DNA from 2 places in the Micrococcus cohnii genome. Region 2 is predicted to be linked to the other one. Evidence: predicted binding sites of a transcription regulator. Region 2 holds the regulator's gene; the other holds the start of a gene.
What was found. The regulator HrcA, encoded in region 2, represses chaperone genes, less so after heat shock. The targets are predictions, from matches to a motif close to TTNGCACTCGNNNNNNNCGAGTGCNAA.
Positions count from the first base shown of each region.

Region 1: groES (co-chaperone GroES) is a predicted target of HrcA. The motif match lies at 8,397-8,423, and genes of this name have one in related genera.

Region 1 covers NZ_JACHNA010000001.1:1,314,269-1,326,212, forward strand. The annotation lists gene HDA30_RS05935 (GuaB3 family IMP dehydrogenase-related protein) at 1-899, opposite strand, end outside; gene guaB (IMP dehydrogenase) at 1,002-2,546, opposite strand; gene HDA30_RS05945 (dicarboxylate/amino acid:cation symporter) at 2,656-4,053, shown strand; gene HDA30_RS05950 (BCCT family transporter) at 4,136-6,103, opposite strand; gene groL (chaperonin GroEL) at 6,281-7,885, opposite strand; gene groES (co-chaperone GroES) at 7,934-8,230, opposite strand; gene HDA30_RS05965 (iron ABC transporter ATP-binding protein) at 8,476-9,231, opposite strand; gene HDA30_RS05970 (iron chelate uptake ABC transporter family permease subunit) at 9,228-10,310, opposite strand; gene HDA30_RS05975 (ABC transporter permease) at 10,303-11,268, opposite strand; gene HDA30_RS05980 (siderophore ABC transporter substrate-binding protein) at 11,427-11,944, opposite strand, start outside.
Region 2 covers NZ_JACHNA010000001.1:896,955-905,666, reverse strand. The annotation lists gene lepA (translation elongation factor 4) at 1-1,597, shown strand, start outside; gene hemW (radical SAM family heme chaperone HemW) at 1,602-2,885, shown strand; gene HDA30_RS04195 (DUF4870 domain-containing protein) at 2,965-3,438, opposite strand; gene HDA30_RS04190 (DUF3097 family protein) at 3,548-4,417, opposite strand; gene hrcA (heat-inducible transcriptional repressor HrcA) at 4,635-5,648, shown strand; gene dnaJ (molecular chaperone DnaJ) at 5,730-6,869, shown strand; gene HDA30_RS04175 (16S rRNA (uracil(1498)-N(3))-methyltransferase) at 6,866-7,618, shown strand; gene HDA30_RS04170 (PhoH family protein) at 7,674-8,712, shown strand, end outside.

The DNA of each region.
Region 1 (11,944 bases), 420 kb from region 2:
GGCGCCTCCTCGGCACGAGCGAGGGCCGCGCCGAGCATGACCGCGTCCGCCCCCATGGCCAGCGCCTTCACCAGATCGCCCGAGGTGCCGACGCCGCCGTCGGCGATCACATGCACGTAGCGGCCACCGGACTCGTCCATGTAGTCGCGCCGGGCTTCGGCGATGTCCGCGATCGCCGTCGCCATGGGCACGCGAATGCCCAGCGAACGGCGCGTCGTCGTGGAGGCGCCGCCGCCGAAGCCGACGAGCACGCCGGCCGCGCCGGTGCGCATCAGGTGCAGAGCCGGGGTGTAGCCGGCCGCCCCGCCGACGATCACGGGCACGTCGAGCTCGTAGATGAACTGCTTCAGGTCCAGCGGCTCCTGCGTCTCGGAGACGTGCTCGGCGGAGACGGTGGTGCCGCGGATGACGAACAGGTCCACCCCCGCATCGAGCACGGTGCGGTAGAACTCGACGGTGTGCTGCGGGGTCAGCGAGCCGGCGACCGTCACGCCCGCCTCACGGATCTCAGCCAGGCGACGGGTGATCAGTTCGGCCTGCACCGGCGCGGAGTAGATCTCCTGCAGGCGGCGGGTGACGGCGGGGCTACCCGGTTCGTCGGGCATGGCGGCGACCTCGGCCAGCAGCGGTTCCGGGTCCTCGTGACGGGTCCACAGCCCTTCGAGATTGAGCACGCCCAGACCGCCCAGACGGCCCAGGGCGATCGCGGTGGCCGGGCTCATCACGGAGTCCATCGGCGCGCCGATCACCGGCATGTCGAAGCGGAACGCGTCGATCTGCCACTGCAGGCTCACGTCCCGCGGGTCGCGCGTGCGGCGGGCGGGGACCACCGACACGTCATCCAGGGCGTACGCCATGCGTCCGCGCTTGCCACGTCCGATCTCGATCTGATTCGTCACCCCACCAGGGTAGTCCAGACACGCCAACGGCCCCGCGCGGCGCTCCTGAACGGAGCACCGGGCACGGGGCCGCGGGCGGGGCGTCGCTATGCCCCCGCCGGATCAGCGCGAACGGTAGTTCGGCGCCTCGACGGTCATCATGATGTCGTGCGGATGGGACTCCTTGAGCCCGGCCGGGGTAACCCGCACGAATCGGCCCTTCTCCTTGAGCTGCGCGACATCGCCCGCGCCGGTGTAGAACATGGTCTGGCGCAGGCCGCCGACCAGCTGGTGCAGCACCGAGGCGACCGGTCCGCGGTAGGGCACCTGGCCCTCGATGCCCTCGGGGATCAGCTTGTCCTCGCTGGGCACATCGGCCTGGAAGTAGCGGTCCTTGGAGAACGAGCGCTTGCCGTTGCGCGTCTGCATCGCGCCGAGCGAACCCATGCCGCGGTAGGCCTTGAACTGCTTGCCCTGGTAAAAGACCAGCTCGCCGGGCGACTCCGCGGTGCCGGCCAGCAGGGAGCCGAGCATCACCGAGTCGGCACCGGCCACCAACGCCTTGCCGATGTCGCCGGAGTGCTGCAGGCCGCCGTCGGCGATGACAGGGACCCCGGCTTCACGGGCCGCCTTGGCCGCCTCGTAGATCGCGGTGATCTGAGGCATGCCCACGCCCGCCACCACGCGCGTGGTGCAGATCGACCCCGGGCCGACGCCGACCTTCACGGCGTCCGCTCCGGCGTCGACGATCGCCTTCGCGCCCGCATAGGTGGCCGCCTGGCCACCGATGACGTCGACGTGCGCGGCAGCCTTCTCCTTCTTCAGCCGCGCAATCATGTCCAGCACCCCGTGCGTGTGGCCGTTCGCGGTGTCCACCACGAGAGCGTCGACGCCCGCCTCCACGAGCGCCATCGCGCGCTCCCAGCCGTCGCCGAAGAAGCCGACCGCCCCGCCGACGCGCAGGCGGCCGTCGTCGTCCTTCGCGGCGTCCGGGTACTTCTCGGCCTTGTCGAAGTCCTTCACGGTGATCAGACCGGTCAGCCGACCCTCGTCGTCGACCAGCGGCAGCTTCTCGATGCGGTGCTTCGAGAACAGGGCGATCGTCTCCTCGCGGGAGATGCCGACGCGGCCGGTGATCAGCGGCATCGGGGTCATCGCCGAACGCACGGTGCGCGTGGCGAACTCGTCATGGTCGATGAAGCGGATGTCACGGTTGGTGATGATGCCGATCAGCGTGTTGTCCGCCTCAACGACGGGCAGGCCCGAGACCCGATACTGGGCGCACAGCTCGTCCAGCTCCTCGAGCGTCGCGTCCGGACCGACGGTCACCGGGTCGATGATCATGCCCGACTCGGAGCGCTTGACGGTGTCCACCTGCTCGGTCTGGTCCTGGATCGAGAGATTGCGGTGGATGATGCCCATTCCGCCCTGGCGGGCGATCGCGATCGCCAGCGGAGCCTCCGTCACGGTGTCCATCGCCGCGGAGATGACCGGGATGTTCAGGCGGATGCGCGAGGTCAGCTGCGTCGAGGTGTCCGCCTCGGCCGGGATCACGTCCGTGGCATTGGGCAGCAGCAGGACGTCGTCGTAGGTCAGGCCGTGGAAGCCGAACGGGTCCGCGGCGGTGGCCACCGGATCCGCGGAGGGGCCGTGGGAGGTGTTGCTCATGATGCAGGCCTTTCAGACGAGGGGGCGTGGACGAGTTGTCGGACAGTCTAATTGTCACGGGAGGTCACGCAGATTCCCTTCGTCACAGCCGCGGACCTACGCTCCTGCGATGATCACTCGACCCTCCTCCGCCGCCGGGACGGGCGCCGATGCGCCTGCCCGCCCCGCCGACGACGCCCCACGCTCCCCCTGGTACACGCGCTTCGGCCCGCAGATCGTGCTGGCCCTGATCGCCGGCGTCCTGCTGGGACTGCTGGCCCGAGCCCTCGGCCATACCGAGGACACCCCGGTGTGGCTCGGCGAGACGCTCGCGGTCATCGGCAGTTCGTACATCTCGCTGCTGCGGGCCACCGTCATCCCGCTCGTGTTCTTCGCGGTGGTCGCCTCGATCGCCAACCTCGCGCAGGTGACGAACGCCGCACGACTGGCCGCGAAGACCCTGCTGTGGTTCGCGCTCACCTCGCTGGCCTCGGTGCTCATCGGCCTGGCCGTCGGCACCCTCGTGCGGCCGGGCGTCGGCACCGGCCAGCAGGCACCCAGCGGGTTCGAGGCCCGCGAGGTCGGCTGGTGGGACTTCCTCGAGAGTCTGATCCCGGCCAACTTCCTCGGCCTCGAGGTCCACTCGGCCGCTGAGGCCGGCGCCATCGAGTCGGCGCCGAGCTTCAACGTGCTCCAGGTGCTCGTCATCTCCATCGCGATCGGCGTGGCCGCGCTGAAGGTCGGCGAGAAGGCCGAGCCCTTCCTCTCGTTCTCCCGCTCGGTGCTGGCGATCATCCAGAAGGTGCTGTGGTGGATCATCCGCCTCGCCCCGATCGGCACCGTCGGCCTGCTCGGCAACGCCGTCGCCTCCTACGGCTGGACGACGATGGGCACGCTCGCGAAGTTCGTCCTCGCGATCTACCTCGGGCTGGCCCTGGTGATGCTCCTGCTGTACCCGCTGCTGGCCCGCGCTCACGGCCTGAGCGTGAAGCAGTACTTCTCCGGCGTCTGGCCGGCGTTCCAGCTGGGCTTCGTCTCCCGGTCCTCCATCGGCACCCTGCCGGTCACGCAGCGCGTGGCCGAACGGAACTTCGGCGTGCCCACCGGCTATGCCTCCTTCGCCGTGCCCCTGGGCTCGACCACCAAGATGGACGGCTGCGCCGCGATCTACCCGGCCGTGGCGGCTGTGTTCGTCGCGCAGTTCTACGGCGTGGAGATGTCGCTGGCGCAGTACGGGCTCGTCGTGCTGGTCTCGGTGCTCGGTTCCGCGGCGACCGCCGGCACGACCGGTGCGACGGTCATGCTCACGCTCACCCTCTCCACCGCGGGACTGCCGCTGGAGGGCATGGCGCTGCTGCTGGCCGTCGACCCGATCGTAGACATGGGCCGCACGGGCGTGAACGTCGCCGGCCAGGCGCTGATCCCGGCGCTCGTGGCGAAGCAGGAGGGCATCCTGGACCAGGAGCGCTACGACGCCGCGCGCCTGGACATCATGGCCGACGACGAGGAGATGGTCCTGGCCCGCTGAGGCCTCGGCCGCCCCGGCCCCGACATGACGACGGCCCGGCCCTTCCCACGCGGGGAGGGGCCGGGCCGGCCTGGTGTGCGGCTCAGCGTCCTGACGTGTCGGCCGGCTCGCTCGTCCCGGGGTCCTCGAGGTACTCGCCGGTCTCGTAGTCGTACCCGATCGGATTCCCGTTCTCATCGGTGCGCGCGTACCAGTCGGTGACGCTCTCGTCGGTGGAGTCGAAGTCGGCCCCGGTGGCGTTCACGCTGTCGTGCGCCGTGGGCTCGAGCGACAGTGTGAAGTCGTCACCGTGCTCGGCGATGCCGCGGCGGACCGCCTTCTGCAGCGCCCAGCGCTCGTACTGGTCACGGATCGCCATCGGATCGTTGCGCAGCTCCTTGAGCAGGGCGATGCACATCAGCACGATGATCGCGGCGAACGGCAGCGCCGTGATGGTGATGAGGTTCTGCAGGCCCGTCAGCGCGTTCTCACCGCCGGTGAGCAGCATGACCACCGCGATGCCCGCCATGCACACCGCCCAGAACGCGGTGACGGTGCGCCGCGGCTCGGGGTTGCCGCCCTGGGACAGCTGCGAGTTCACCAGCGAAGCAGAGTCCGCGGTGGTGATGAAGAAGACCGCGAGCATCACGATCACGACCGGGGCGATCACCGACGCACCGGGCAGCTGCTCGAGCACCGTGTAGAAGATCTCCGGCGGAGCGGGCATCGACTCGGCGGTGCCGTCGGGGGCGATCGTGCCGTGCCGGCGCTGCAGCCAGATGGTGGTTCCGCCCAGGACCGTGAACGCCAGGATGATGATCGTCGAGGGGATCAGCAGCACGCCGAGCACGAACTGGCGGATGGTGCGCCCGCGGGAGATCTTGGCGACGAACACGCCGACGAACGGCGCCCAGCTGACCCACCAGGCCCAGTAGAACGTGGTCCAGGCCGAGAGGAAGGCCTGCATGTCCTCCCCGTCGGCCATCGAGGCCGAGAGCATGGGCGCCATCTGGTCGACGTACTCGACGATCACCGCGGGGATCACGTTGATCAAAAACGCCGTGGGGCCCACGACGAAGAAGAACAGGGCCAGGCACATCGCCAGCACCATGTTGATGTTCGAGAGCCAGCGGATGCCCTTGGCGACACCGGAGACGGCCGAGACGATCGTGCCGATCGTCAGCACCGTGATGATGACCAGGGCGAGGGTGTTGCCCGGGGTGTCCCAGCCGGTGACGATCTGCACGCCGCGGCCGATCTGCAGGGCGCCGATGCCCAGGGAGGCGGCGGTGCCGAACAGGGTGGCGATGATGGCCAGGCCGTCGATGACACGGGCGTGCAGCGAGCGGTGGTCGCCGCCGAACAGCGGGGTGAGGATCGAGCTCATCAGCGGGACGCGTCCGCGCCGATAGGAGACGTAGGCGACCGCCAGGCCGACGATGCCGTAGATCGCCCACGCGTTGACGCCCCAGTGCATGGCCGCCTGTGCCATCGCGCCCTTCACGGCCTCCGTGCTGGCCGGGTCATAGGCGCCGGGGCGCGGCGAGAGGTAGTAGCTCAGCGGTTCGAAGGGGCCGAAGAAGATGATGCCGATGCCGATGCCGGCCGCGAACAGCATGGCGGCCCAGGACATCGTGGAGTACTCGGGCTTCTCATCGTCCAGTCCCAGGGGGATGCGACCGTACCGGCTGAACGCCAGAACCAGCATCAGGATGAACAGTCCGGCCGCGAGCATGGTGAACAGCCAGCCGAGGTTCTGCATCACCCAGGTCAGCGCGGCGCCCGAGGAGTCGGCCACCTGCTTGGGCTGCAGCATGCCCCACGCGACGAACGCGAGGATCGCCAGGCCCACGGGGAAGAGGATGGCCTTGTCCACGCCGTAGCGGACCTTCTGGTCCTCGATGCAGACGCCCGGCACGAGTGCCGGGTGAATGCCGTGCGGATAGGTGACCTCGCGCAGGAAGCGTCGGGCGGGCCGCTCCTGGCCGGAGCTCGCCGTGGCCTGAGCGCCGTCGCGGTCGCGGCCGGGCGGAGCGTCGTTCTTCGGGGTGTCAGAGGTGCGTCTGCTCATGCTCCCTAGATTGGCCCAGGCCACAGCCGGAGGCGAATCGACGGGAGGCGCCCGCCCGGGCAGGCAGAACGCACACGCGCCCCGACGGACACGCGGTCCGTCGGGGCGCTGCGGCCGACCGGCTCGGCCTGCCCGCTCGTGTCGGCTCAGCGGTGCTGTGCCGACACGAGCACGGGGTCAGTGCTGGTGCTCGTCCTCGTCCTCCTCGGGCTTATCGGCCACGAGGGTCTCGGTGGTGAGCACGAGCGCGGCGATCGAGGCCGCGTTGGCCAGGGCCGAACGCGTCACCTTGACCGGGTCGATCACACCGTCGGACAGCAGATCGCCGTACACGCCAGTCTTGGCGTTGAAGCCGTGGTTCGGCTCCATCTCGGCCACACGCGAGACGACGACGAAGCCGTCCTCACCGGCGTTCTGGGCGATCCAGCGCAGCGGCTGCTTGAGGGCCTTGCGCACGATCTCCACGCCCACGACGGCGTCACCGGTCAGGGCCGTGACGTCGGCGTCCTCGTCCAGCACGGACAGGGCGTTGATCAGGGCGGTGCCGCCGCCGGCGACGATGCCCTCCTCGAGCGCGGCACGGGTCGAGGACACGGCGTCCTCGATCCGGTGCTTGCGCTCCTTGAGCTCGACCTCGGTCGCAGCGCCCACGCGGATCACGCCGATGCCGCCGGCGAGCTTGGCCAGGCGCTCCTGGAGCTTCTCCCGGTCCCAGTCGGAGTCGGTGGCGGCCGCCTCGGCCTTGATCTGCGCGACGCGGGCGTCGACGTCCTCGGCCTTGCCGCCGCCGTCGACGACGGTGGTCGAGTCCTTCGTGACGGTGACGCGGCGGGCGGTGCCCAGCACGTCGAGATCGGCCTGCTCGAGCTTCATGCCCAGGTCCGGGGAGACGACCTGCGCACCGGTGAGGATCGCCAGGTCCTGCATCATGGCCTTGCGGCGGTCGCCGAAGCCCGGGGCCTTGACGGCCACCACGTTCAGGGTGCCGCGCAGCTTGTTCACCACGAGGGTGGACAGGGCCTCGCCCTCGATGTCCTCGGCCACGATGAACAGCGGCTTGTTGGACTGCAGGACCTTCTCGAGCAGGGGCAGCAGCTCCTGCACGTTGGAGATCTTGCCGGAGTTCAGCAGCACGTGGGCGTCCTCCAGCACGGCCTCCTGACGCTCGGCGTCAGTGACCATGTAGGGCGAGAGAAAGCCCTTGTCGAACTGCATGCCCTCGGTGACGTCCAGCTCGGTCGAGGTGGTCGAGGACTCCTCGATCGTGATGACGCCGTCGGTGCCGACCGTGTCGAACGCGCGGGCCAGCAGCTCGCCGACCTCGTCGTTCTGGGCGGAGATCGCGGCCACGTGGGCGACCTCCGCGCCCTCGACGTCGCGGGCGTTCTCCTGCAGGCGGCGCTCGACGGCGGCCACGGCCGTCTCGATGCCCTTCTTGATCTCGTTCGGGGCGGCGCCTGCGGCCACCTGGCGCATGCCCTCGTTCACGAGGGCCTGGGCCAGCACGGTCGCGGTGGTGGTGCCGTCACCGGCGATGTCGTTGGTCTTGGTCGCGACCTCCTTGGCGAGCTGGGCGCCCATGTTCTCGTAGGGGTCGTCCAGCTCGACGTCGCGGGCGATGGTCACGCCGTCGTTGGTGATGGTGGGCGCGCCCCACGCCTTGTCCAGCACGACATTGCGGCCCTTGGGGCCGAGGGTCACCTTGACGGTGTCCGCGAGCTTGTCGATGCCGGCCTGCAGGGCGCGGCGGGCGTCGTCGTTGAACGTCAGCTGCTTGGCCATGGGTTCAACGCTCCTTTCGGGAAGAGGGGGTCAGCGGGACGTCGTGAGTCACTTCTCGACGACGGCCAGCACGTCGCGGGCCGAGAGGACGAGGTACTCCTCGCCGCCGACCTTCACCTCGGTGCCGCCGTACTTGGAGTAGAGGACGACGTCGCCTTCGGAGACGTCCACCGGCATGCGGGTGCCGTTCTCGGCGACGCGGCCCGGGCCCACGGCCACGACCTGCGCCTCCTGCGGCTTCTCCTTGGCGGTGTCCGGGATGACCAGGCCGGAGGCGGTGGTCTGCTCGGCCTCGAGCGGACGGACAACGATGCGATCCTCAAGGGGCTTGATGGCAACGGCCATGCTGCACTCTCCTTCGTGTCTGCCGCGCCGGTCTGGGCCGGCGCGATGCGGGATTGTCGTGCGCCACAGGTCTCGAAGCCCAACGTCGTCGCGGGTGCCGCCGGGCTCTTCCTTCAGGCATTGGCACCCGATGGTCCCGAGTGCCAAGACAAATCTAGCCCCGCTCCTGGCACTCGTTCAACACGAGTGCCAGGAGCGGGGCTCCGCCGTGAGCGGACGGGCGCGGGGCGCTCGCCCGTCCGGGCTCAGTAGTACACGGCCAGCGGCCCGTCGGGTCCCTCCACCACGGAGCAGGGCGTGTGGAAGATCCGCTCGAGCACATCGGGGCGCAGGATCTGCCGGGGCGTGCCGGTCTCGATGATCCGCCCGTCCCCCATGGCCACGATGCGGTCGGCGTAGCGGGCCGCGAAGTTGATGTCGTGCAGCACGATCACGACGGTGCGGCCCCATTCGTCGGCGGCGCGGCGCAGCTGGCGCATCATCTGCACCGACCGTTGCATGTCCAGGTTGTTCAGGGGCTCGTCGAGCAGCAGGTACTCCGTGTTCTGCGCGAGCACCATCGCCACGTAGGCGCGCTGGCGCTGACCACCGGAGAGCTGGTCGAGGTACCGGTTCTCGAGCGAGGTCAGACCGAAGAAGTCGATCGCTTCGGAGACGTACCGCTCGTCCTCGAGGGTCAGCCGGCCCTTGGAGTACGGGTAACGCCCGAAGCCGACGAGCTGGCGCACCGTCAGCCGCGTGATGAAGTGATTCTCCTGGCGCAGGATGGACAGGGTGCGGGCGATCTCACGCGAGGGCGTCGAGGTGATGTCCCGCCCGCCGACGCTGATCGAGCCGGCGTCCGCGTCCTGCAGCCGGCCCATCATGGTCAGCAGGGTGGACTTGCCGGCGCCGTTGGGTCCGACGAGCGCGGTCACTCCCCCGGCCGGCAGGTCGAGGTCGACCGGCCCGATGACGGTCTCGGCACTGTGGCGCTTGGTCACGCCCCGCAGCTGGATCACAGCCGCCCCTTTCTCATGACGACGAACAGGAACACGAGCCCGCCGACCAGCTCGATGATGACGGTGACCGCGCCGCCGGCGTAGAAGACGTGGCGCAGCACGAAATAGGCGGTGCTGAGCACGGCATAGCCCATCAACGCGGCCACAGGCAACACGAGGCGGTGGTCATAGGTGTCGGTCACCGCGTAGGCCAGGGTCGCCACCAAGAAGCCCAGGAACGTCATGGGCCCGACGAGCGCGGTGGTCATGGACATCAGCACCGAGACCAGCAGCAGCATCACCAGCATCTGCCGCCGATGGCGCAGCCCCAGAGTGATGGACACGTCGGCGCCCAGGCCCACCACGTTCAGCCGTCGGGCCGAGAGCAGCAGCGCGGTGCACGTGATCGCCACGATCGGCGCGGCCACCGGCAGCAGTTCCTCGGAAGCGTTGGAGATGTTGCCGAACAGGCGGGCGCTGAGCACGTCGAACGAGTTCGGGTCGAGCAGGCGCTGCAGGAAGGAGCTGATCGCGGCCAGACCGCCGCCGAGCACCACGCCCACCAGCAGCAACAGGTGCATGCTGCCGTAGGGCCGAGTGAGCAGCCACGTGTACAGGGCGGTGGCCAGGGCCACCATGAACACGGCCTGCGCGAGGAAGGGGCCGACGCCGGTCACCGCCGAGACTCCCGCCGCGCCCAGCACGAACACGGCCACGGTCTGCACCGCGATGTACAGGGCTTCGAAGCCCATGATCGAGGGCGTGATGATCCGGTTGTTCGTCACGGTGTGGAAGGTGACGGTCGCGAAGGCGTGGCACAGCGCGACCAGGCCGATCACGGCGATCGACCCGATGCGCATCTGCACGATCATCCAGAAGCCGCGGGATCCGGGCTCGGCTTTGTTCCCCCACAGCAGGATGCCGGCGGTCGAGGCCAGGCACACCAGCACCAGGGCCGCGACGAGCACCAGGTGGCGACGTCGGGCCGCGGGCGTCACGAAGGGTCCGGAGCGGCGGGACGACTCGGCCTGCTCGCGTGCGTGCTCGTCCGGTGCCGGGGCGAGGCCCGGGCGCGCGGGGGCGGCGGTGGGCTCAGCCATGCTTGGCCCTCCGCAGCAGCAGGGCGAGGAACGCGGCGGCGCCGACGACGCCGAGGATCAGGGAGATCGGCACTTCGAAGGGCGCGATGATCGTGCGTCCGATCAGGTCGCAGACGATGACGACCCAGACGCCGGCCATGCAGACCCAGGGCAGGTTGGTGCGCAGGTTGTCGCCGCGGATCATCGAGACGATGTTCGGCACCACCAGGCCGAGGAACGGCAGGGCGCCGATGACCACGGTGACGACGCCGGTGGCCAATGAGACCATCGCGACGCCGGTGAACACGACCGCGGTGTAGTTCAGGCCCACCGAGGTGGCGATGTCTTTGCCGAGCCCGGCCACCGTGAACCGGTCGGCGATCAGGAAGGCGAGCACGCCGACGACCAGCACGAGGAAGAGCAGCTCGTAGCGGCCGCGCACAACCCCCGTGAAGGAGCCGGCGAACCACGTGCCCAGCTGCTGGAGCATGTTCGTCTCGAGCGCGAGGAACGTCGAGGCCGAGCCGACGACGGCGCCGAGCATGATGCCGACGATCGGCACGATCAGCGAGGACTGCAGGCGCACCCGGCGCAGGAAGAGGAAGAAGACGAGCGTGCCGATGAACGCGAAGAGCACCGCACCGACCATGCGTCCGACGAGAGTGGCGCCCGGGAACAGGATCATCGTCGTGAGCAGGCCGAGGCCGGCCCACTCGGTGGTGCCCGTCGTGGTGGGCTCGACGAACCGGTTCTGCGTCATCAGCTGCATGATCAGGCCGGACAGGGCCATCACGGCGCCGGCGAGCACGAGCGCGACCGTACGGGGGATGCGCGTGATCGCGAACATCTCCCAGCCGTCGGCGGCACCGGCGACGTCGTACACGCCCACGAACAGGGACGCGACGGCGAGCGCGAGGGTGACCGCGGCGCCGATCAGCAGGGGCCAGGTGCGCTGCCACCGGGTGCGCTCAGGGCGCAGGACGGCGGAGGGCACCCAGCACACGCGCTCGCCCGGCGCGGCCTCCGAGCTGGAGGCCGGCCGGGCGGGGCCGTGCGAGCGGTGGTCCTGGGCCGCGCCGGAGCGGTCGGCGCGGCCCAGGACGTCGCCATCAGGGGCGTACGTGGAGACGCCGGAGGTCACTGGGCTCCTTCGAATGCATCGGCCAGGTCGTTGAAGAGCTTCGTGTGGTTCTGGATGTCCTCGGCCACGTAGAAGTCGTCGGGCAGGTAGACGATCTGGCCCTTCTTGACGGCGGTGACGTCCTGCAGCGCCTCGGACTTCTCGATGACTTCGTCGGCGGAGGCGGAGTCCTCGCCGATCGCTGCGTCGCGGTCCATGACGATCAGCCAGTCCGGGTTCGCCTTGGCGATGGCCTCCACGGAGATGTCGTCGCCCTGGTGGTCGTTGGAGCCCTGCTGGTCGATGGCCGGCTTCAGGTCCAGGATGTCGAACAGCGGACCGATCGAGCGGCCGTTGCCGGGAGCGACGTAGGTGGTGTTGCCGCCGGTGACCATCAGGCCCATGACGGTGTCCTCGCCGTTGTAGGCCTCCTTGGCCCGGGCGATCGAGTCGTCGAGCTCCGTATTGAGCTGCTTCGCCTCGTCCTCGTGGCCGGTGGCCTCGCCCAGCAGCGTCGTGAGCTCCTTGAGCCCCT
Region 2 (8,712 bases):
GATCGACACGCCCGGGCACGTCGACTTCACCTACGAGGTCTCGCGGTCCCTCGCCGCGTGCGAGGCGGCGATTCTGCTCGTGGACGCCGCTCAGGGCATCGAGGCGCAGACCCTGGCGAACCTGTACATGGCGATGGAGCACGAGCTCGAGATCATCCCCGTGCTCAACAAGATCGACCTGCCCGCCGCGGACCCGGACCGCTATGCGGCGGAGATCGCCACGCTCATCGGCTGTGACGCCGACGACGTGCTGCGCGTCTCCGGCAAGACCGGCGTGGGCGTCGAAGCGCTGCTCGACGAGGTCGTCACGGCTACACCGGCCCCCGTGGGTGTGGCGGACGCCCCGGCCCGCGCGATGATCTTCGACTCGGTCTACGACACCTACCGGGGCGTCGTCACCTATGTTCGCGTCGTCGACGGCACGCTCTCGCCGCGCGAGAAGATCACGATGATGTCCACGGGCGCCACCCACGAGCTGCTTGAGATCGGCGTGTCCTCGCCCGAGCCGAAGCCGACGAAGGGCTTGTCGGTCGGCGAGGTGGGCTACCTGATCACCGGTGTGAAGGACGTGCGCCAATCCAAGGTCGGCGACACCGTGACGAACAGCGCCCGCCCGGCAGAAGACCGGATCGGCGGCTACGAGGACCCCAAGCCCATGGTGTTCTCCGGCCTGTACCCGATCGACGGCTCGGACTACCCGACGCTGCGCGACGCCCTGGACAAGCTCAAGCTCAACGACGCCGCGCTCGTCTACGAGCCCGAGACCTCCGTGGCGCTGGGCTTCGGCTTCCGCGTCGGCTTCCTCGGCCTGCTGCATCTGGAGATCGTGCGCGAACGCCTCGAGCGCGAGTTCGACCTCGACTTGATCTCGACGGCCCCGAACGTCGTCTACGACGTGACCAAGGAGGACAAGGAGGTGGTCACCGTGACCAACCCCTCTGAGTTCCCCGAGGGCAAGATCCTCGGCGTGACCGAGCCGATGGCCTCGGCCACCGTTATCGTGCCGGCGGAGTTCATCGGCGCCGTCATGGAGCTGTGCCAGTCCAAGCGCGGCAGCCTCACGGGCATGGACTACCTGTCTGAGGAACGCGTCGAGATCCGCTACTGGATCCCGCTGGCCGAGATCGTGTTCGACTTCTTCGATCAGCTGAAGTCCCGCACGCGGGGGTACGCCTCCCTGGACTGGAAGGCCGACGGTGTGCAGACCTCCGACCTGGTCAAGGTGGACATCCTGCTGCAGGGCGAACAGGTCGACGCGTTCAGCGCCATCACCCACAAGGACAACGCCTACTCCTACGGCGTGATGATGACGGGCAAGCTCAAGGAGCTGATCCCGCGTCAGCAGTACGAGGTGCCCATCCAGGCGGCCATCGGCTCGCGCATCATCGCCCGCGAGAACATCCGCGCGATCCGCAAGGACGTGCTCTCCAAGTGCTACGGCGGTGACATCTCGCGCAAACGCAAGCTGCTCGAGAAGCAGAAGGAGGGCAAGAAGCGCATGAAGATGGTCGGCCGTGTCGAGGTGCCCCAGGAGGCGTTCATCGCGGCGCTGTCCTCCGAGTCGTCCGCGGACAAGGCCGCGGCGGCGAAGAAGTAGCCCCGTGCCCGCGACGCTGCCGCTCGGGGACCCGGTGCCCGAGGACGGCCGGCTGCCCGAGCCAGTGGGCCGGCGTGTGCGTGAGGCAGCCGCGTCGGGCCGCCCGCGCACGTTCAGTCTCTATGTGCATGTGCCGTTCTGCACGGTCCGATGCGGCTACTGTGACTTCAACACGTACACCTCGGCCGACCTCGGTCCCGGTGCCGGGCGTGCCGACTATGTCGACACGGCCATCGCCGAGCTGGACCATGCCGTGGACGTGCTGGCCGCCTCCGAGGTACCCGCCCGTGAGCTGCACACCGTCTTCGTGGGAGGCGGCACCCCCACGCTGCTGCCCGCCTCTGACCTGGCCCGCGTCGTGCACGCCGCCCGGGACAGGTTCGGCATGGCCCCCGGCGCCGAGATCAGCGTCGAGGCCAATCCGGACACCGTCGACGCCGCGTATCTCGACGAGCTCGCTCGAGCGGGCGTCACGCGCGTGTCCGTCGGCATGCAGTCCGCCGTGCCGCATGTGCTCGCCACGCTGGAGCGCACACACACCCCCGAGAACATTCCGCGGGCGGTCGCCGCGGCGAAGCAGGCCGGGCTCGAGGTGTCCCTGGACCTGATCTACGGCACCCCGGGGGAGTCGATGCAGGACTGGCGCCGGAGCCTGGAGGCGGTGATCGGTCTCGAACCGGATCACGTGAGCGCCTACTCGCTGATCGTCGAGGAGGGGACGAAGTTCGGCTCGCAGGTCGCGCGCGGGCAGATCCCCGACGTCGACCCCGACGACCAGGCGGACAAGTACCTGCTCGCCGACGAGCTGCTCGGCGCAGCCGGGTACCGGTGGTACGAGGTCTCGAACTGGGCCCGGGACCCCGACGGCACGGGAGCCCGGCGTGCCCGCCACAACATGGTCTACTGGCTGGACCAGGACTGGTGGGGTGTGGGCCCTGGCGCCCACTCGCACCTGGCCGGCGTCCGGTTCTGGAACGCCAAGCACCCGGCCGCTTATGCTCAGCGCCTCGCTCAGGGAACCACGCCGGCGGTCGGTCGGGAGACGCCCGACGCCGAGGCGCGGCTGCTCGAACGCGTCATGCTCGCGGTGCGGCTGGACACGGGCCTGGACATGTCCGTGTTCGACGAGGCGTCCCCGGCGCAGCGGCGGCACGCGCGTGAGTCCGTCGCCGGGCTGATCGCCGAGGGGCTCGTTGAGGGCGCTGAGGCGCTGCGAGGTCGGATCGTCCCGACTCTGCAGGGGCGGTTGCGCAACGACCAGATCGTGCGCGAGCTGCTCGGCTTCTGACGGGGGCGTCGTGAGGCAGGCCCGTCACGACGGTCGGGCGGTGGACGGCTCGCCGCCGACCGTCGCCCGACCGTTCGACTCAGCGCAGGATCCGCAGATTGAACGGGTAGCGGTACGGTCGTCCCCGGTTCACTTGTGATCCGCCCATGAGCCCGTAGACCGCCATGGCGATCCAGGTCAGCGCGGCCAGGACCGCGAACACCGGGCCCATGACCGGCAGCAGGCTCAGGAAGAAGAAGAGCACCATCAGCAGTGTCGGCGGCACGGCGAAGTTCAGCGCTTCCTTGGCCTCCTGCGCTGTGAACGGTCCTCGATCCCGATACAGCAGCCACACGGCCAGGGGAGCGGCGAATCCCAGTGCGACGCCAAAGTGCGCGAGTGTGGCCCGTTCACGGTCCTGCTTCGCCGTCAGTGGGGCGCCCGGACCGTGCTCGGGGGCGGACCATGACGCCGTGCCGGTGGAGCCGGGGGCGTCAGGCGCGGCGGCGACGGGCTGGGCGGGGGCGGCCGAGGCGGCCCGCTTCGGCGTGGCCCGGCGAGGGGTCTGCGACACGGAGGAGTCCTTCGCGGTCGGTGGCGGCTGGGTCGTCGGGCCGTGCGCCCGGGTGGGATGCTGGCGGCCGAGACGGCCGACAGCCCACGAGTTGGGCGCCAGTCTACGCTCAGCGGGCCTCCGGCTCGGTGAGGAAGTCGATGAGCTCCTCGACGCGGCCCAGCAGTGCCGGCTCCAGGTCCGCGTAGGTGCGCACGTGCGAGAGCAGGCGCTTCCACCCCAGTCCGATGTCCGCCGGGGTGGCGTGCGGCAGGCCGAGGCCCTTGAGGACTCCGGTCTTCCAGTCCTGACCCTTCGGGACGACCGGCCATGCCTCGATGCCCAGCACCTGAGGCTTGATCACCTGCCAGACGTCCACATAAGGATGGCCGAGGATCAGCACGTTGCCGGCGGCACCGGGCACGCGCATCGCCTGCGCCGCGATCCGCTCCTCCTTGGAACCGGGAACCAGGTGGTCGACGAGGATGCCGAGCCGGCGAGTGGGCGAGGGGCCGAACTCGCTGATGAGACCGCCGAGGTCGTCGACGCCGTGGAGGGGCTCGACGACGATCCCCTCCAGGCGCAGGTCCTCGCCCCAGACCTTCTCGATCAGCTCGGCGTCGTGCACGCCCTCGACCCAGATGCGGGAGGCACGCGCGGTCCTGGCCCGCGCCCCGGTCACCTTCACCGATCCGGAGGCCGTCCGGGCGGGGCCGCGCGGTGCCGCCGCGGGATCGGGCCGGGGCGGGGTCAGGCGCACGGGTCGGCCGTCGATCCAGAACCCCGGACCGAGCGGGAAGCTGCGCGTGGTGCCGCGGCGATCCTCGAGGACAACCACGTGGACGCCGCCGCTGCGCTGCACTCGGACCACCGCGCCGACAAAGCCGGTGGAGACGTCCTCCACGACGGTGCCGCGGCGCGCGGGCACGTCCGGTACGTCGGCCGCGGGCGGTCGGGTGAGCTTGTCGTGGCCCGCCGGGCCCCACGTGTTCCAGTCCATGGGCGACCACGCTAGCGTCCGCCGGCGGGCGCGGCTGTGAGCGAACCGCCTCTGCCGCGGCTCGGTGGACGGGCGGACAGCACGTAGCATGGAGCCTCGAGCGCTGGCACTTCACCCTGTCGAGTGCCAGCATCCGGCCGGCAGCGCGGCAGAGCGTCCGCGTCGGGTCGGGCCCCGAGCCAGAGCAGTCCAGAGCGCAGGAGGGAGACATCCGAGGATGAGCGAACAGCCACGTCGCCTCCAGGTGCTGCAGGCGATCGTCGAGGACTACGTCGCGCTGCGTGAGCCCGTCGGGTCGAAGGCCCTCGTCGAGCGTCACGGCCTCGAGGTGTCCTCGGCCACCGTGCGCAATGACATGGCGGCCCTCGAGGAGGAGGGGCTCATCATCGCCCCGCACACCTCGGCCGGGCGGATCCCGACGGACATGGGCTACCGCGTGTTCGTCGACCGATTGTGTGAGGTGAAGCCTCTCTCGGCCGCCGAGCGCCGGGCCGTCAACTCCCTGCTGGAGCCCGAGGCGGACATGGAGGAGATGATGGAGACGACGGTGCGGCTGCTCGCGCAGCTCACACACCAGGTCGCCGTCGCCCAGTTCCCTCATGACGACGGCTCGACGGTGCGGCATCTGGAGCTGGTCGGGCTGGCGCCCGGCCGTGTGCTGGTGGTGCTGATCCTCTCCTCGGGACGCGTGGATCAGCGGGTCGTGTCCGTCGACGGCGCCCCGGACGAGGCCGGGCTCGCGGCGCTGCGCACGGTGCTGCGGCAGTGCGTCGACGACCTCACTCCGGCGCAGGCCGCCGCAGCGCTGGACTCGGCGCCCGAGCGGGTCCCGCCCCAGGAGCGGCCAGTGCTCGGCACCCTCGTCGAGGCCGTGCGGTCGCTGCTTCAGGCGGGACGACAGGACCGGATCGTCATGGCGGGCACCGCCAACCTGGCCCGCTCGCCCGGGGACTTTCCGGACTCGATCGGTCCCATCCTCGAGGCCCTCGAGGAGCAGGTCGTGCTCTTGCGGCTGCTCACAGAGATGGAGCAGGACGTGCGCGGACTCAGCGTGCGGATCGGCTCGGAGAATTCCGGGTCGCTCGCCGATGCCTCGGTCGTGGCGGCCTCCTACGGTCCCGGTGCGGTCGCCAAGCTCGGGGTCGTTGGCCCCACGCGCATGGACTATCCGGGCACCATGGCCGCCGTCCGGGCCATCGCCCGCTACCTCTCGCGCATTCTCACCACCTGAGCGGACGCCCCGGGCGCGTGAGACGCCCTGCCCGCCGTCCCGTCGAACAACCGTCCCCACGTCGAACAAGGAAGTGCCCCCGTGTCAGACCATTACGAGACGCTCGGCCTGAGCCGCGACGCCAGCCAGGAGGAGATCCGGCGCGCCTATCGCAAACTCGCGCGCAAGCACCACCCGGACGTCAACCCGTCCGAGGAGGCCGCCGACCAGTTCAAGCGGATCTCCCACGCCTATGAGGTGCTCTCCGACGAGGAGAAACGGCGCAATTACGACGCCACCGGCGACGAGAACGGCGGCGCCGGGTTCGGCGGCGGCTTCGGCGGAGGGTTCCCGGGAGGCTTCGGCGGCACCTTCTCCGATCTGTTCGAGACCTTCATGGGCGGCGCCGCCGGGGGCGGCCGCGGCCCGGCCTCGCGTGCCCGTCGAGGCCAGGACGCGCGCGTGGCGGTGCGCATCTCGCTGCGCGACGCCGTCTTCGGCTCCGAACAGCAGCTGCGCCTGCAGACCGCGGTGCGGTGCACGCGGTGCGAGGGCTCGTGCTGCGAGCCCGGTACCGGTCCCGAGACCTGTTCGACGTGCCAGGGCCAGGGTGTGGTGCAGCGTCAGGTCCGCTCCGTGCTCGGCACGATCATGGCTCAGGAGGCATGCCCGGCGTGCCAGGGCTTCGGCACCACCCTGCCCAACCCGTGTCACGAGTGCTCGGGCCAGGGGCGCGTGCGCGACGAGCAGCAGCTGACGCTGAAGATCCCCGCCGGGGTGGACACCGGCACGCGCATCCACCTGGCCGGACGCGGGGAGGCGGGGCCCGGCGGCGGCCCGAACGGCGACTTGTTCGTGCACGTCGAGGTCGAGGAGGACGAGACCTTCAAGCGCGACGGCGACGACCTGAGCACCACCATCACGGTGCCGATGGCCGCGGCCGCGCTCGGCACGACCCTGACTCTCGACACGCTGGACGGCAAGCACAGCGTCACGCTCGAGCCGGGAACCCAGCCCGGACACGTCGAGGTCCTCTCGGGGCTCGGCGTCACACGCCTGCGCTCTGGAGGACGAGGCGACCTGCGCGTGAACGTCCTCGTCGCCACGCCGACGGACCTGACCGGTGAGCAGAAGGAGCTGCTCGAACGGCTGGCCGAGCTGCGCGGCGAGGAGGTCGTGCACGGCGCGGCCCAGCACAAAGGCATGTTCGCCCGGATCCGCGAGAACCTGAAGAACCTGTGACGGCGCCGCTGTTCCTGGTGCCGGCGGGCGGACTCGATGGGCTCGAGCCCGGAGGGCACGTCGAGCTCACCGGCCCCGAGGCCCGGCACGCGGCGACGGTCATGCGGCTGGGTCCGTCGGAGCCGATCCTCGTGGCCGACGGCCGCGGCGCTCGTGTGCACGGTGAGGTTCTGCAGGCCCAGAGCGAGCGCGTGCTCGTGGTGGTTCGCGCACGCGATGACGAACCGGTCGAGGGGCCCGACGTGGTGCTCGTGCAGGCGCTGTCCAAGGGTGACCGAGACCTGCTGGCCGCTCAGACGGCCGTCGAGCTCGGCGTCGGCGGCGTCGTCCCGTGGGAGGCCGAGCGGTCGATCGTGCGCTGGAAGGGAGCCAAAGCCGAGCGTGCTCGGCAGAAGTGGGCCGACGCGCTCGCGACGGCGGCGAAGCAGGCACGCCGCGGGATCGTGCCGCGGCTGGACCCGACCGTCTCCGGCACGGGCGTGGCCGCTCTGGCCGCCGAGGACGTCTGCGTGCTGGTGCTGCATGAGCAGGCCGAACAGAGTCTGTCCACGCTGCCCGAGCAGAGCTGGGCGCAGGCGCGGCGCATCGCCCTGGTCGTCGGCCCGGAGGGCGGTGTCTCCGCGGCGGAGCTGATGGCGCTCACGGCGTCCGGGGCCCTGCCCGTGCGTCTGGGGCCGCACGTGCTGCGCGCCTCGACGGCCGGGCCGACCGGTCTGGCTGTGATGCAGCACCGGCTCGGTCGGTGGTGACCGGGGTGCGTAGAATGTGCCCGGTCGACCGCACACGTCTCGCACACACGAGGTGATGACCCCCATCGTGAGCACCCCCAGCTCCGACCAGAACGCCGGGACCGCCGGCCCGCGGCACCGCGACGACGCGCGTCTGAGCGCCGTCCACTTCGGCTCCGCCGACCTGATGGTGCGCACGCTCGGACCGCAGGACGCGCTGCTGCGCATCCTGGCGGGCGTGTACCCGGATGTCGACGTGACCGTCCGCGATCAGCAGTTGGCCCTGTCCGGACCGGCCGCCTCCGTCGCCGCCGCGCGGCGGATCGTCGAGGACCTGCGCGGCATCGCGCATCGGGACATGCCCGTCACCGCCGATGTGATGGAACAGGTGGTCGCACTGGTGCGCGGCGGACGTGCGCCCGATCCCTCGACGGTCTCCGGTTCCGTGCTCTCTGGCCGAGGCCGCAAGATCCGCGCCAAGACCAGGCACCAGCAGGACTACGTCGAGGCGATCGACCGGGCGACGGTGGTGTTCGGTCTTGGCCCTGCCGGTACCGGCAAGACGTATCTGGCCATGGCCAAGGCGGTGCAGGCGCTGCAGTCGAAGGAGGTCAACCGGATCATCCTCACCCGTCCGGCGGTCGAGGCCGGGGAGAACCTGGGGTACCTGCCCGGGAGCCTGAGCGAGAAGATCGACCCGTACCTGCGCCCGCTCTACGATGCCCTGCACGACATGGTCGAGCCCGAGTCGATCCCACGCCTGATGGAGGCCGGGACGATCGAGGTGGCGCCGCTGGCGTACATGCGAGGGCGCACGCTCAACGACGCCTTCGTGATCCTCGACGAGGCCCAGAACACCACCGGTGAGCAGATGAAGATGTTCTTGACGCGTCTGGGATTCGGCGCCCACATGGTGGTCACCGGCGACACCTCCCAGGTGGACCTGCCGCGCGGGACCGTCTCGGGACTGGCTCAGGCCGTCGATGTGCTCGAGGGCACCGAGGGCATCGAGATGATCCGCTTCGACTCCTCCGACGTCGTCCGTCACTCTCTGGTGACCGCCATCGTCGACGCCTACGACCGTGCCCGCCCGCAGGCCTCGCGTGCCCGAGCCG